Regions from separate parts of the Klebsiella sp. B345 genome, predicted to be linked through region 1. Evidence: predicted binding sites of a transcription regulator. Region 1 holds the regulator's gene; the other holds the start of a gene.

The links. The regulator PhoB, encoded in region 1, activates phosphate uptake and scavenging genes when phosphate is short. The targets are predictions, from matches to a motif close to CTGTCATAAAACTGNCNNAT.
Region 2: the regulator PhoB is predicted to act here: its motif matches at 2,338-2,357, upstream of uvrB (excinuclease ABC subunit UvrB).

Annotation. Positions count from the first base shown of each region.
Region 1 is NZ_CP180443.1:4,097,735-4,105,087, reverse strand. Features, by position in the region: gene malZ (maltodextrin glucosidase) at 1-23, opposite strand, end outside; gene proY (proline-specific permease ProY) at 173-1,546, opposite strand; gene brnQ (branched-chain amino acid transporter carrier protein BrnQ) at 1,670-2,989, opposite strand; gene phoR (phosphate regulon sensor histidine kinase PhoR) at 3,402-4,697, opposite strand; gene phoB (phosphate response regulator transcription factor PhoB) at 4,719-5,408, opposite strand; gene sbcD (exonuclease subunit SbcD) at 5,817-7,019, shown strand; gene sbcC (exonuclease subunit SbcC) at 7,016-7,353, shown strand, end outside.
Region 2 is NZ_CP180443.1:4,575,563-4,582,915, forward strand. Features, by position in the region: gene bioC (malonyl-ACP O-methyltransferase BioC) at 1-508, shown strand, start outside; gene bioD (dethiobiotin synthase) at 501-1,223, shown strand; gene ACMYSO_RS21515 (ABC transporter ATP-binding protein) at 1,165-1,887, opposite strand; gene uvrB (excinuclease ABC subunit UvrB) at 2,624-4,645, shown strand; gene pmrB (two-component system sensor histidine kinase PmrB) at 4,865-5,974, opposite strand; gene pmrA (two-component system response regulator PmrA) at 5,979-6,650, opposite strand; gene eptA (phosphoethanolamine transferase EptA) at 6,650-7,353, opposite strand, start outside.

The sequences.
Region 1 (7,353 bases):
GGCAGGTGCCATGCCTTCAACATCGTCGTTCCTCTTTGTTCAGAATAGGCACACCTTGCCATAGCGCACAGGCGTATGACTCATCATCGCAGGAATTATTAGGGGAGGATAATGGGGGCGGAGAATGTGCCTGCCGGAAAGCGTCTGGCTATCCGGCAGGCCAGGGACAAGCTTACTGTGCCTGCGCCAGGCGGCGGTCGCGGCGGGTTTTGAACGTCCAGCCCACTAACAGCAGCGCAATCCACGCAAAGCCAACGTACAGCGAGATGCGGGTTTCCGGGTGATAGCCAATCAGCGCAATAATAAACACCAGGAACACCAGCCCTACGGCCGTGGTGGCGATACCGCCAGGGACTTTAAACTTCAGCGCTTTCGCCTCTTCAGGCGGCAGACGACGGCGGAAGGCAATCTGCGACAGCAGGATCATAATCCACACCCAGACGGTTGCGAAGGTCGCCAGTGAAGCAATCACCAGGAAGACGTTTTCCGGCATGATGTAGTTCAGATAGACCGCAAACAGCAGCGCCACGGTCATCACCAGCACCGTCACCCACGGGATACCACGGCGCGAGGTTTTCGCGAAAAACTTCGGCGCACTGCCCTGCTCCGCCATCCCGTGCAGCATCCGGCCAACGCCGAAGACATCACTATTAATCGCCGACAGCGAGGCGGTCAGGACCACAAAGTTGAGGATGCTGGCAGCAAAGGCAATGCCCATATGCTGGAAGGTCAACACGAACGGACTGCCGTTGGTCCCGACCTGATTCCACGGGTAAATCGACATGATCACAAACAGCGTGCCCACATAGAACACCAGAATACGCATCGGTACGGAGTTAATCGCCCGCGGGATGGATTTCTCCGGGTCTTTGGCTTCACCAGCGGTAATACCGATGATCTCAATCCCACCGTAGGCGAACATCACCATCTGCAGCGACATCACCATTCCCAGCCAGCCGTTGCTGAAGAAGCCGCCGTTGCTCCAGAGATTATGGATGCCGGTGGGCTGCCCCCCGTTACCAATACCCCAGATAATGATGCCAAAACCGGCAATAATCATGATGATGATGGTGGCGACTTTAAAGAACGAGAACCAGAATTCCAGCTCGCCGAACACCTTGACGCTCATCAGGTTAACGGCGCAGATGATCAGCACCACGCTCAGCACCCAAATCCAGTGCGGCACCGTCGGGAACCACACCCCCATATAGATGCCGAAAGCCGTCACGTCGGCAATCGCCACGATCAGGATTTCAAAGCAATAGGTCCAGCCGGTGATATAGCCCGCCAGCGGGCCAAGATAGTCCTGCGCATAGCGTGAAAATGAGCTGGCGGCCGGGTTATGTACCGACATCTCGCCGAGCGCGCGCATGATGATGTACGCCGCCACGCCGCCGATAATATAGGCCAGCAGCACGCTCGGGCCGGCCATTTTAATGGCGTCCGCCGAACCGTAGAACAGACCGGTACCAATGGCCGAACCCAGTGCCATAAAGCGAATATGCCGGGTACTTAGCCCGCGCTTAAGTTTGTTGTTACTTTCCATCGTATTCCATGCCGTTTTTCTCTTTGGGCCTTCGCGGGGGCAAAAACCAAAAGGGGATGACTTAAAAAACAAAAAACCACGGGACCCGAAGTCCCGTGGCTTAACACTACTTAAAAACGCCGGTTAGTGTGCGCTGGAAGTCACCTGACGCCCAGCGGTACGGTCCCAGATAATCGCCAGAACCACCATCACCGCGGTCGGCATTAACCAGGCCAGACCCTGTTCAGCCATCGGCAGACGAGCGGTCCAGGCCGGCAGCATATCCGCAATCGCCGACGATTTAATGCCGTCAATGATACCAAACATCAGGCTGATAAACATGGCCGGCGCAATAACGCGGGTCGAATTATGCCACCAGTTGCGGGTAAAGCTTAATACCACCAGTGCGATACACGGCGGATAGATGGCCGTGAGCACCGGAATCGAAATCTGAATCAGATGGCTCAGACCGAGGTTGGAGATCGCCATCGAGAACAGGCCGAGGATAAACACCAGCGTGCGATAGGATAACGGCAGATACTGCGCGAAAAACTCGGCACAGGCGCAGGTCAGGCCAACCGCGGTGACCAGACAGGCGATGAAAATCAGCGCCGCCAGCATGAAGCTGCCCGCCCCGCCAAAGGTGTGCTGCACGTAAGCGTGGAGGATCGCCGCGCCGTTAGCAGATTGATCCACCAGGGTCGCGCTATCGGAACCGAGGCGGAACAGCGCCAGATACAGCAGCGTCAAGCCAACACCGGCCATTAATCCGGCCCAAACGGTGTAGCGGGTCAGCAAGCGCGCTTCGCTTACGCCACGAGAACGCGCGGCGTTAACAATCACGATACCGAAGACCATCGCGCCGAGGGTATCCATCGTCAGGTAACCGTTAACGAAACCGTTGGAGAATGAGGCGGTACGATACGCCTCCATCGCGTTGCTGATCGGGCCGGCCGGCCAGACAATCGCCGCCACGGAAAGAATAATCAGGGCAACGATTTTCAGAGGCGCCAGGAAGTTGCCCACCGTATCGAGCAGTTTGCCCGGATACAGCGAAACCAGAATCACCAGCGCAAAATAGATCACGCTATAAATCAGCAGCGGCAGCGCGCCGTCGCCGGTCAGCGGCGCAATGCCGACTTCAAAGGAAACCGTGGCAGTACGCGGCGTCGCGAACAACGGACCGACGGCCAGATAGCACACGACCGCCAGCAGAATACCGGCGACTTTACCGATCGGCGTGCTCAGGCTTTCAACACCACCACCGACTTTCGCCAGCGCCACGACCGTAAGGACAGGGAGACCCACCGCCGTAATCAGGAAGCCAATTGCCGCGGTCCAGACGTGTTCACCAGCCTGTAAACCGACCATCGGAGGGAAGATAATGTTGCCGGCGCCAACAAACAACGCGAAGGTCATAAAGCCCAACGCAATGATGTCGCGCGATTTTAACTGATGGGTCATAAATTCATTACTGCCTGTGGATGTGGTGTTATTAACAAACGGAAATACCGTGCTTTCCCCTTGGGATGATACAGCGGCGATTGCCGGAAAACTCAGCGAGATATGCTCCCGAAGCGGCGTGGGAAAGAATTGTTTTTTGAATTACCACGCAAAAACAGTCTGTCTGCGACTGCATGGGGGGCAATTTAAACGCTTATAACGTTTTAATGCAAGGCGGGATCGTGAAAGCAGATGATTATGCTAACTCTCTATTTTTATCCAAAACTATTCACCATATTGATAGAAAACCCATGGCTAATCATGCGAACAAAAAAGCAGCAGACGTTCATTAATTACGCGGGGAAAAAGTGACTGCAAACGAAAACGACCAGCCGAAGCTGGTCATTGGCAAGTAATGCTGACAGGCAGGCGATCAGGCGCTTTTTTTGGCAATTAAACGTTCCGGGAGCAAGAAGCTAAACCGCGTCCCCTTGCCCAGGGTACTCTCAATTTCCAGTCGACTGTCGTGATGATTGACCGCATGTTTGACGATAGCCAGCCCCAGGCCGCTGCCGCCGGTCTGCCGCGAACGGGCTTTATCGACGCGATAAAACCGCTCGGTCAGGCGCGGAATATGCTCCGGCGCAATACCGGGGCCGTTATCCTCGACGCTAAACAGCGCGCCATGGGGCGCCCGCTGCCAGCTAACGGTAATCTCCGTTCCGGCGGGCGTATGGTTAATGGCGTTATACACCAGGTTGGATATCGCGCTACGCAGCTGCTCTTCATTGCCGAGCACCTGCAGGCCGTCATCCACCGCGAAATGCAGGCTGTGCTTCTGCTGGCTAAGGGTCTGCGCTTCGCGCTCCACCACCCGCAGCATCATCGGCACGTCAATTTTGTCATTCATCGCCAGCGACGGTGCGGCTTCAATACGCGACAGGGTTAGCAGCTGTTTGACCAGCCCTTCCATGCGCTGAGTTTGCTCGCGCATGGTATGCAGGGCTTTCTCGCGCGTCATCCCTTCCAGCACCTGTTCCTGCATCATCTCCAGATAGCCCTGCAGCACCGTCAACGGCGTGCGCAGCTCGTGGCTAACGTTGGCAAAAAAGTTGCGTCGCGCCCCTTCAAGCTGGTGCATCTGCGTGACGTCGCGTGCCACCATCAGCCACTGTTTGTCGCTGTAGGGCATCACGCGGATCTCCAGATGGCGAGCCGTATTCAGCACCAGATTGAGAGGTTTGGAGAAGTCTCTGTTTTTGAGGTAGTTGGCAAATTCAGGGTAACGCAGAAGGTTGAGAATGTTTTGTCCGCTGTCGTCCGGCCAGCGCAGATTCAGGATCTGCTGCGCCAGGCCATTACACCAGAAGATGGCCCCCTCCTCCGTCGTCAGCACCACCGCATCGGGCAACGACTCGGCCCCGCTACGAAAGCGTTTGATCAGACTGCCCAGCTCGCGTCGGCGCTTTTTATTACGCATTTGCATCTGGTGGAGGCCATACAGCAACGGTTCCCAGCTGCCGCTTCCCGGCGGCGGCGTCATGCTGCGGTCAACCCACAGCCACCACGACAGGCGCATCAGGTTCCAGAAATGCCATATCAGCAGGCCGGTCACCGCCGCTAACAAAAACCACGGCAGGTGACCAAAAATCGCCCCAAGGATCAGGGCCGGTATACAACATAAGAAAAGCTCAAGCGCCAGCCTTTTCCATGACAGCCGTTCCAGCACGGTTCACACTCCTGTCGACATTCAGAAACGAGCGGAGAAACGATACCCTGTGCCGCGAACCGTTTGTACCATCCGGTCATGGCCGCTAAGTTCCAGCGCTTTACGTAGACGACGAATGTGCACATCCACCGTTCGGTCTTCTACATACACGTTCGTACCCCAGACGTGATTCAGCAGCTGTTCGCGGCTGTACACGCGTTCCGGGTGGGTCATAAAGAAATGTAATAATTTAAATTCCGTTGGCCCCATGTCCAGCGGACTTTCACCGGTCATCACGCGATGCGAGGAAGGATCCAGGCTAAGGCCTTGCATTTCAATCACTTCTTCTACCGCCATCGGCGAAATTCGACGCATCACCGCTTTGATACGCGCCACCAGCTCTTTCGGTGAGAAAGGCTTGGTGATGTAATCGTCGGCCCCGGTTTCCAGGCCACGAACGCGGTCTTCTTCTTCGCCGCGTGCGGTCAGCATCACCACCGGAATATCCCGGGTCATCGCTTCGCGCTTCAGCTGTTTAATAAACTGCAGACCCGACCCGCCCGGCAACATCCAGTCAAGGAGAATCAAATCAGGCCAGGGTTCATTGAGTTGATTCACCGCACTGTCATAATCTTCCGCCTCGACGGGCTGAAAGCCGTTTTGCTCCAGAACAAAGCAGACCATTTCGCGGATCGGAGCTTCATCTTCAACGACCAGAATTCTTCTCGCCATTATTTACCCTGTGTTTTTTAGCCATCAGTATAGAGTGCGGCGTCATTATGCGTCAGTTTTGTGACAGATTTATGAAAAAAATGACCGTCTGATGATCGTAGATTTCGAATGATGACAAGGAGTAACCGACAATCCGATCGCGGCTCGGGGAGGCAACCTGAAGGATGAAGAATATATACCCAAAATTATTCGAGTTGCTTGTAGGCAGCAAGGCCGTGACAAATCGGTATTAACCGATTTGAACAGCGCTTGCGCTGGCCCGAAGGGTGAGCCTCATCATCAATGAGGCTCATAATCCCCAGGAGCTTACTCGGGTAAGTGACTGGGGTGAACGGGTGCAGCTAACACCCAAGCAACTTGAAGGATGAAGGGTATAATGCGCTCATGCTTTTTCGTCAGGAAATCATTATGCGCATCATTCATACCTCTGACTGGCACCTGGGTCAGAATTTTTACAGTAAAAGCCGTGCCGCCGAACATTCGGCCTTTCTCGACTGGCTGCTGTCCATTGCTCAGCAGCACGAGGTCGATGCCATTATTGTCGCCGGCGATATTTTTGATACCGGATCGCCTCCCAGCTACGCCCGCGAACTGTATAACCACTTTGTGGTGCAGCTTCAGCAGACCGGCTGCCAGTTGGTGGTGCTGGCCGGCAATCATGATTCGGTCGCGACCCTGAATGAATCCCGCGATATCCTGGCCTTTTTGAAAACCACGGTGGTGGCCAACGCGGGCCATGCCCCCTTTATCCTGCCCCTGCGTGACGGCACCCCCGGCGCTGTTTTTTGCCCGGTGCCTTTCCTGCGCCCACGCGAGCTGGTCACCAGCCAGGCCGGCCATTCAAGCGGCGAGAAGCAACAGCAGCTGTTAAGCGCTATCAGCGACTATTATCAACAGCAGTATCAGCAGGCCTGCGCCCTGCGCGGCGATCGGCCGCTGCCGATTATTGCCAGCGGTCACCTGACCACCGTCGGCGCCAGTAAAAGTGATGCCGTACGCGATATCTATATCGGTACCCTGGAAGCGTTCCCCGCCAGCCATTTCCCGCCGGTTGACTATATTGCACTCGGCCATATTCACCGGGCGCAGTTGGTTGGCGGCAACGAACATATTCGCTACAGCGGCTCACCGATTTCCCTCAGCTTTGACGAGACCGGGAAAAGTAAAAGCGTCAATCTGGTAACGTTTACTGACGGCTATCTGACAGACGTTAGCCCGCTGACGGTGCCGGTTACCCAGCCGCTGGCGGTCCTGAAAGGCGATTTCGCCAGCATCAGCGAACAGCTCACCCAGTGGCGGGACGCCCCAGCGAACCCCGTCACATGGCTGGATATTGAAATCACCAGCGACGAATACCTGCATGATATCCAACGTAAAATTCAGGCCCTGGCCGATGACCTGCCGGTGGAAGTACTGCTGGTCCGCCGCAGCCGCGCCCAGCGCGAACGGATCCTCGCCGGGGAACGCCGCGAAACGCTCAGTGAATTACGCGTGGAAGACGTGTTTGAACGCCGCCTGGCACAGGAAACGCTGGAAGAGACGCAGCAGCAGCGCCTGAAGCAGCTGTTTAACGAAACGTTGCATAGCCTGCACGGTGAGGAGCACCTGTGAAAATTCTGAGCTTGCGCCTGAAGAATATCAACTCGCTAAAAGGCGAATGGAAAATCGACTTCACCGCTGAACCGTTCTCCAGCAACGGGCTATTCGCCATCACCGGGCCAACCGGTGCGGGGAAAACCACGCTACTGGACGCCATCTGCCTCGCGCTGTATCACGAAACCCCGCGGCTGAGCAGCGTCTCGCAATCGCAAAACGATCTGATGACCCGAGACACCGCCGAGTGCCTGGCGGAGGTGGAATTCGAGGTCAAAGGGACGGCCTATCGCGCTTTCTGGAGCCAGAACCGCGCCCGTAACCAGCCGGAAGGCAACCTGCAGGCCCCGCG
Region 2 (7,353 bases), 480 kb from region 1:
CCAGTGCGCCGACCATTACGTGGAGGGCGATATCGAGTCGCTGCCGCTGCCTGATGCCTGCGTCGATCTGGCGTGGAGCAACCTGGCGGTGCAGTGGTGCGACAGCCTTGTTGGCGCTATTGACGAGCTGTGCCGGGTGGTGCGTCCCGGCGGCAAGGTGGCATTTACCACGTTGCTGTCCGGCTCCTTGCCGGAGCTGAATCAGGCCTGGCGCGCCATCGATAACCACCCACATGCCAATCGCTTTCTCAGCGAGCAGGCGGTGCGCGAGGCACTGGGTGGGCGGCGGGCCGTCGGGCAGGTCCATGAGATCAGCCTGCCGTTTGCCGATGCCCTGAGCGCGATGCGCTCGTTGAAAGGGATCGGCGCCACGCATCTGCATCAAGGGCGCCATACCGCACCGCTGAGCCGGGGAAAATTACATCAACTGCAGCTGGCATGGCCACAACAGCAGGGCCAGTGCCCGCTGACGTACCATCTTTTTACAGGAGTCATCGAACGTGACTAAACGTTTTTTTGTCACCGGAACCGACACTGAAGTCGGGAAAACCATCTCCAGCTGCGCGTTATTGCAGGCGGCGAAGCTGTCGGGGCTGAAAAGCGCGGGCTATAAGCCGGTAGCGTCCGGAAGCGAGCTGACGGCGCAGGGGCTGCGCAATGACGATGCTTTGGCGTTGCAGCGCAACAGCGCCGTGGCGCTGAGCTACGCCCAGGTGAACCCGCTGACCTTCGAGGAACCGACGTCACCGCATATCGTGAGCGCCGACGAGGGGAGGCCGATTACGGCCGGGGCGCTGTCTGCCGGTCTGCGCGAGCTGGAAAATCTTGCCGAGTGGGTCTTGGTGGAAGGTGCTGGCGGCTGGTTCACGCCGCTATCTCCTACGCTGACCTTTGCCGACTGGGTGCGCGATGAGCACCTGCCGGTTATTCTGGTGGTGGGCATCAAACTGGGGTGCATCAACCATGCGCTGCTCACCGCTCAGGCGGTACGCCAGGCGGGGCTGCCGTTAGTCGGCTGGATCGCCAACGATATTCAGCCGCCGGGCAGGCGCCATACCGAGTATCTGGCGACCCTGAAACGCCTGCTGCCGACGCCGTTTTTGGGGGAGATTCCGTGGCTTTCGGACGCCGCGCAGCGCGACGACCTCGGACAGTATATTGACCTTAACGTGCTGGATCAGGCGTCATCCATTGCGCCAGCAGCGGTTCATCCAGCTGAATAACGCTGCCCTGCGCCACGTTACGCCCACGGTGTAGCAGACAAAAACGATCCGCCACCCGACGAATAAACGGCAGGTGCTGTTCAGCGAGCAGCACCGTTAAGCCGATATCGCGGTTCAGACGCACCAGCAAATCCCCCAGTTTATGCATGAAGTGATGGCCGCTGCCACGTGACGGCTCATCGAGAATCAGCAGTCGCGGCTGGACAATCAGCGCTCTGGCCAGCGCCAACTGGTACTGGTCATCCTCGGTCAGCATCGCGCCTTTATGCTGGCGCTGACCGTACAAATCCGGGAATAAATCGTAAATCTCACCTTTCACCACCGCCCCGGGGTTGCCGCCGGCAGCCAGCGCAATATGCAGATTATCTTCCACGCTGAGCTGTGAAAAAATCCGCTTGTCCTGCGGCACATAGCCGATGCCAATAATCGCCCGGGATTGCGCGGAGAGCGGCGTGATATCGCAGGGCGGCGAACCGATCTCTTGCCAGGTCATGCTGCCGCTGGCGACCGGGAGATGGCCGGTGATACAGTTAATGAGCGTGGTTTTCCCCATTCCCTGAAGTCCCATCACACAGGTGCACTCGCCGGACCGTAGTTCAAGGTCGACATTCCATAGTGTGTGCTGGCTTCCGTAGTACTGATTGACTGCGCGTAGACTCAACATAGACGTTTTCTCCTTTTCGGGGATAGTGAGCGACATGAAGATTCTGCAAATCTCTTGCCAGGAAAAAGATGTTCCGGTTTTTTCTGTCAGAACAGGTATCACAGGCCATGACGGCGCTGGGTCAACGAGACGGTTGCACTTTCCCGGTGCTAAAGCGCATGAAAAATGGTGCAGAAAGCAACAAAAAGGCAGGCGTCTTTAGCTGATAAATATCAAAAATAATTCGATAATTTTTTTTAGGCGCTGGTTTTTGACGGCCGGTCGATTTCGGCGGGGTGGCAGTGGTCTTGGGCTGCAGACACTTATCCACTATTCCTGTGGATAACCTTGTGTATTAGAGTTAGAGAACTTGCGGTAAGCTAGAGATTACGCGGCCTGCGGCTGAATTGGCGCGAAACCCATCTTTTGTTTAATATCATTAAATATCAAATAGTTGAATAAAAGCAATGGCTGTAAGGAAAGTGTCACCTGCTGCCATAAAAGATTCATTACCTTGCTTGACAAATGTTAAATGATAAATTTTTCTGGGGATAACCCTACTGTCTGGCGGATTATTCTGCAAGATGGTCAGCTTTCACCCCAAAATGAGTCATCTTCCCGCCACGATAAGTATAAACAATAATGCGACACTGGTTTTATGTACAGTATTATTTGTTGGCAAAAGCTGGCGTGAAGGGTAGAATTAAACACCTGCCGCATACCACCAGGCGTACCATCCTTCTTCAGGGTCAGAGATATGAGTAAAACGTTCACGCTGCATTCCCCATTCCGTCCCTCTGGTGACCAGCCGGAAGCCATTCGGCGTCTGGAAGAAGGGCTGGAAGATGGCCTGGCGCATCAAACCCTGCTGGGGGTGACCGGGTCGGGTAAGACCTTCACCATCGCTAACGTTATTGCCGATCTCCAGCGTCCGACAATGGTGCTGGCGCCGAACAAAACGCTGGCGGCACAGCTCTACGGTGAAATGAAAGAGTTCTTCCCGGACAACGCGGTGGAGTATTTCGTCTCCTACTACGATTATTATCAGCCTGAAGCCTATGTGCCGAGCTCTGACACCTTCATTGAGAAAGACGCGTCGGTGAACGAACATATCGAGCAGATGCGCCTCTCGGCGACCAAGGCGCTGCTTGAGCGGCGCGATGTGGTGGTGGTGGCATCGGTGTCGGCCATCTACGGCCTGGGCGATCCGGACCTCTACCTGAAGATGATGCTGCACCTGACTACCGGGATGCTTATCGACCAGCGCGCGATTTTGCGCCGGCTGGCGGAGCTGCAGTATACCCGCAACGATCAGGCCTTCCAGCGCGGTACCTTCCGCGTGCGCGGCGAAGTAATTGACGTCTTCCCGGCGGAATCAGACGACGTTGCGTTGCGGATCGAACTGTTTGATGAAGAGGTCGAACGACTGTCGCTGTTTGACCCGCTCACCGGCCAGGTTGAATCCACCATCCCGCGCTTTACCATCTACCCGAAAACGCACTACGTCACACCGCGTGAGCGTATTGTGCAGGCGATGGAAGAGATCAAAGTGGAGCTGGCGGAAAGGCGCAAAGTGCTGCTGGACAACAATAAGCTGCTTGAAGAGCAGCGGCTGTCGCAGCGCACGCAGTTTGACCTCGAGATGATGAACGAGCTGGGGTACTGCTCCGGCATCGAAAACTACTCGCGCTATCTCTCCGGGCGTGGTCCGGGCGAGCCACCGCCGACGCTGTTCGATTATCTGCCGGCAGATGGTTTGCTGGTTATCGATGAATCCCACGTCACCATCCCGCAAATCGGCGGCATGTATCGTGGGGACCGGGCGCGTAAAGAGACCCTCGTGGAGTACGGCTTCCGACTGCCTTCCGCGCTGGATAACCGTCCGATGAAATTTGAAGAGTTTGAGGCGCTGGCGCCGCAGACTATCTACGTGTCGGCAACGCCGGGGCCGTATGAGCTGGAAAAATCTGGCGATGAGGTGGTCGATCAGGTGGTCCGTCCGACCGGGTTGTTGGATCCCATTATCGAAGTGCGTCCGGTGGCTACCCAGGTTGATGACCTGCTGTCAGAAATTCGCACCCGCGTGGTCATCAACGAACGCGTACTGGTGACCACCCTGACCAAACGCATGGCGGAAGACCTGACGGAGTATCTCGAAGAGCACGGCGAGCGCGTGCGCTACCTCCACTCTGATATCGACACCGTTGAGCGCATGGAAATCATCCGCGACCTGCGGCTGGGCGAGTTTGACGTGCTGGTGGGGATCAACCTGCTGCGTGAAGGGCTGGATATGCCGGAAGTCTCACTGGTGGCGATCCTCGATGCCGACAAAGAAGGTTTCCTGCGTTCCGAACGCTCGTTGATTCAGACCATTGGCCGTGCGGCGCGTAATATCAACGGTAAAGCGATTCTGTATGGCGACAAGATCACCGCTTCAATGGCGAAAGCCATCAGCGAGACGGAGCGTCGTCGTGAGAAACAGCAGCGCTATAACGAAGAGCACGGTATTACCCCGCAGGGGCTGAATAAAAAAGTGGTCGATATTCTGGCGCTGGGCAGCAACATCGCTAAGACCAAAGCCAAAGGGCGCGGCAAATCACGTTCGCCGGTCGAGGCAGATACCCCGGAAGTGGTGCTGACGCCGAAAGCGCTGCAGCAGAAAATTCACGAACTGGAAGGGTTGATGATGCAGCACGCGCAGAACCTCGAGTTCGAAGAGGCGGCGCAGATTCGTGACCAGCTGCATCAGCTGCGCGAGCTGTTTATTGCCGCTTCGTAACCTGGATTGCGGAAATCATCGCGCTGGACCGGCAGCACAGTGTGACGGCGCGTTGATTTTTTACCTTTCGTGCTGCATTTACTGGCTGGCTTAATGTCAGCTTAATCTTGCCAGGCGACACTATCCTCATACTGTTGAGGATAGTGTCATGCAAAAATCAAACTTCCGTGAATACCTGGCCGTCACCTGTGCGTTTATCGTGGTGGTCGCCTTTTTCCATCAGTGGGTTTTGACCTTCTGACGTGAGACTTCTGGAAACAGAATCCAGCCTCGTACGCCAGGGCCCGGCTGGCGGTTATGTAAAAAGAACTGGGCATCATGTAGCTGGACGATGCGTGCCACAATACTTAACCCCAGGCCAATTCCGCCATAGCGGCTGTCCATGCGAACAAAGGCTTTGCTCAGCTCACCGCTTTTCGCTTCATCAATCCCCGGCCCCTGATCTTCCACCGCGATAACCGGCGTGGCGCCCGCCTGAATTGAGATTCTGACCACCGACTCTGTCGGGCTGTAGCGATGGGCATTTTCCACCAGATTACGCAGCGCCACCCTCAGTAACGTCGCGTCGCCGGAGACAATCACGTCCTCACAGCCATTCTCAGACAGGCAGACGACTTCCAGCGTTTGCTGGCGTTGTTCGAGCATCGTCTCCAGCTCATCACGAACCGGTTCAATCACATCTTCGCGCAGCGCAACACGCTGATAGCTACCGGCGGAAAACGACTGACCAACACGGGCCAGCTGCAACAGCTGCGCGATGCTGTTGGTCATCAGGTCCAGACGTTGGATCAGCGGCGTCACCTCGACGTTGTGAGCCTTGGCCATCAGCTCCAGGTGCAGGCGCAGACCGGCTAACGGCGTGCGCAGCTCATGGGCGACATCGGCGGTGAACAGCCGTTCACGGTCGAGCGTCAGGTTTAGTCGGGACACCAGCTGATTGATGGCCGTCGTCACCGCCGTCACTTCCGGTACCGATTCCGTCAAGGTGATGGGCTGCAGGTTGTCCGGGGTACGGCTTTCGAGTTCACATTGCAGCGTCGACAGCGGACGGGTGATCTTTCTCACCGCCAGCATGCTGATGTACAGCGCCAGGCCGACGATCAGCAGGCTGGGGATCAGTAAGCTGGCAACCGCTTCGCGCACTTCGTGCTCAACGTGTTTCTGGTTGTTATGTCCTTCGATGGCGCTAGCCACCAGCAACTGGATCTGCTCTTTGCTTTCATGCCACAGCCAGAAGACGCTGATCAGTTGGCAGACCACCAGAATGGTGCCAATGGTCAGCAGCAGGCGATGACGCATCGTCCAGTTTTCACTATTGAACAGTGTCATGGCGTTATTCCGTCTCTGATTGCTTCACCAGCATATAGCCAAATCCCCGGACCGTACGAATACGGGCCTTGCCGACTTTATCGCGCAGGTTATGGATATGCACCTCCAGCGTGTTGGTGGCCGGCTCGTTGTCCCAGCTGTAGATATCGTTGTAGAGGATTTCGCGATGCACCGGGCTACCCGCTTTCATCATCAGGCGTGAGAGCAGGGCATACTCTTTCGGTGTCAGATCCAGCGCATTATCCCCCAACCAGACCTGGCGACGGGTGATGTTCAGCCGCAGATCGCCGACGGACATCTCATTGTCGCCCTGGTTATTATGGCGGCGGAGCAGGGCGCGGATGCGGGCATTCAGCTCCTCCAGGGCGAACGGTTTCACCAGATAGTCATCTGCCCCGGTATCGAGACCGCTAATCCGATCGTCGACGGTGTCGCGGGCGGTAAGGATCAGTACCGGCTGGGTGAATTTTTCCCGACGCATGCGCGCCAGGAAGTGCAGGCCGTCTTCATCCGGCAGACCCAAATCCAGCACGATCAGGCTGTAGTGGTTGCTGGCAAGAGACAGCGCGGCCTCATGGGCGGTGGCTACGCCATCGCAGACGTACCCCTCGCTTTGCATCGCCAGAATCAACCCTTGTAACAGGAGTGCGTCGTCTTCAATGACTAAGATTTTCATCAACCGGCCTCGCTTCTGCATGGCGTTAAAATATCGTCAGTTGCCCGGTACTCGTGGGTGTTGACCCCCAGCAGCCCGAGCAGGGTGGAGAACAGATTATCCTGAGAATAAGAATCTGTTTTAGCTCTCTGTTGCAGACACTGGTTGGAGACGCCATAGCGCTGCTGGTAATCCGGGGACAGCCAGATCAGCATCGGCACATGTTTTTGCGTCTCCGGCGCGATAGACCACGGCAGTCCGTGTAAATAGACCCCATCTTCACCGAGTGACTCGCCGTGATCGGAGAGATACACCAGGCTGGTGGTGAATTTATCCTGCTTTGACTGCAATAATTTGATGGCTTTATCCACCACATAATCGACATACAAGATGGTGTTGTCGTAAGTATTGGTCAACTGCTGCTGGGTACAACTCTGGATTTCGTTGGTCTCACAGGTTGGGGTAAATTTCTTGAATTCAGCAGGATAGCGATTGTAGTACGTCGGACCATGGCTGCCGATAGTGTGCAGCACGATAATGCCGTCCTGTTGCAAATTATCGATGTAGCTCTCCAGATTATGGAACAGCACTTCATCGTAACATTCGCCATCGATGCACTGGCCGGTCAGATTCAGATCGGTGACATTCTGATGCGGTACGCGGTCGCAGGCGCCCTTACAGCCGCCGTCATTGTCGTTCCACAGCACCTGAACGCCGGCACGTT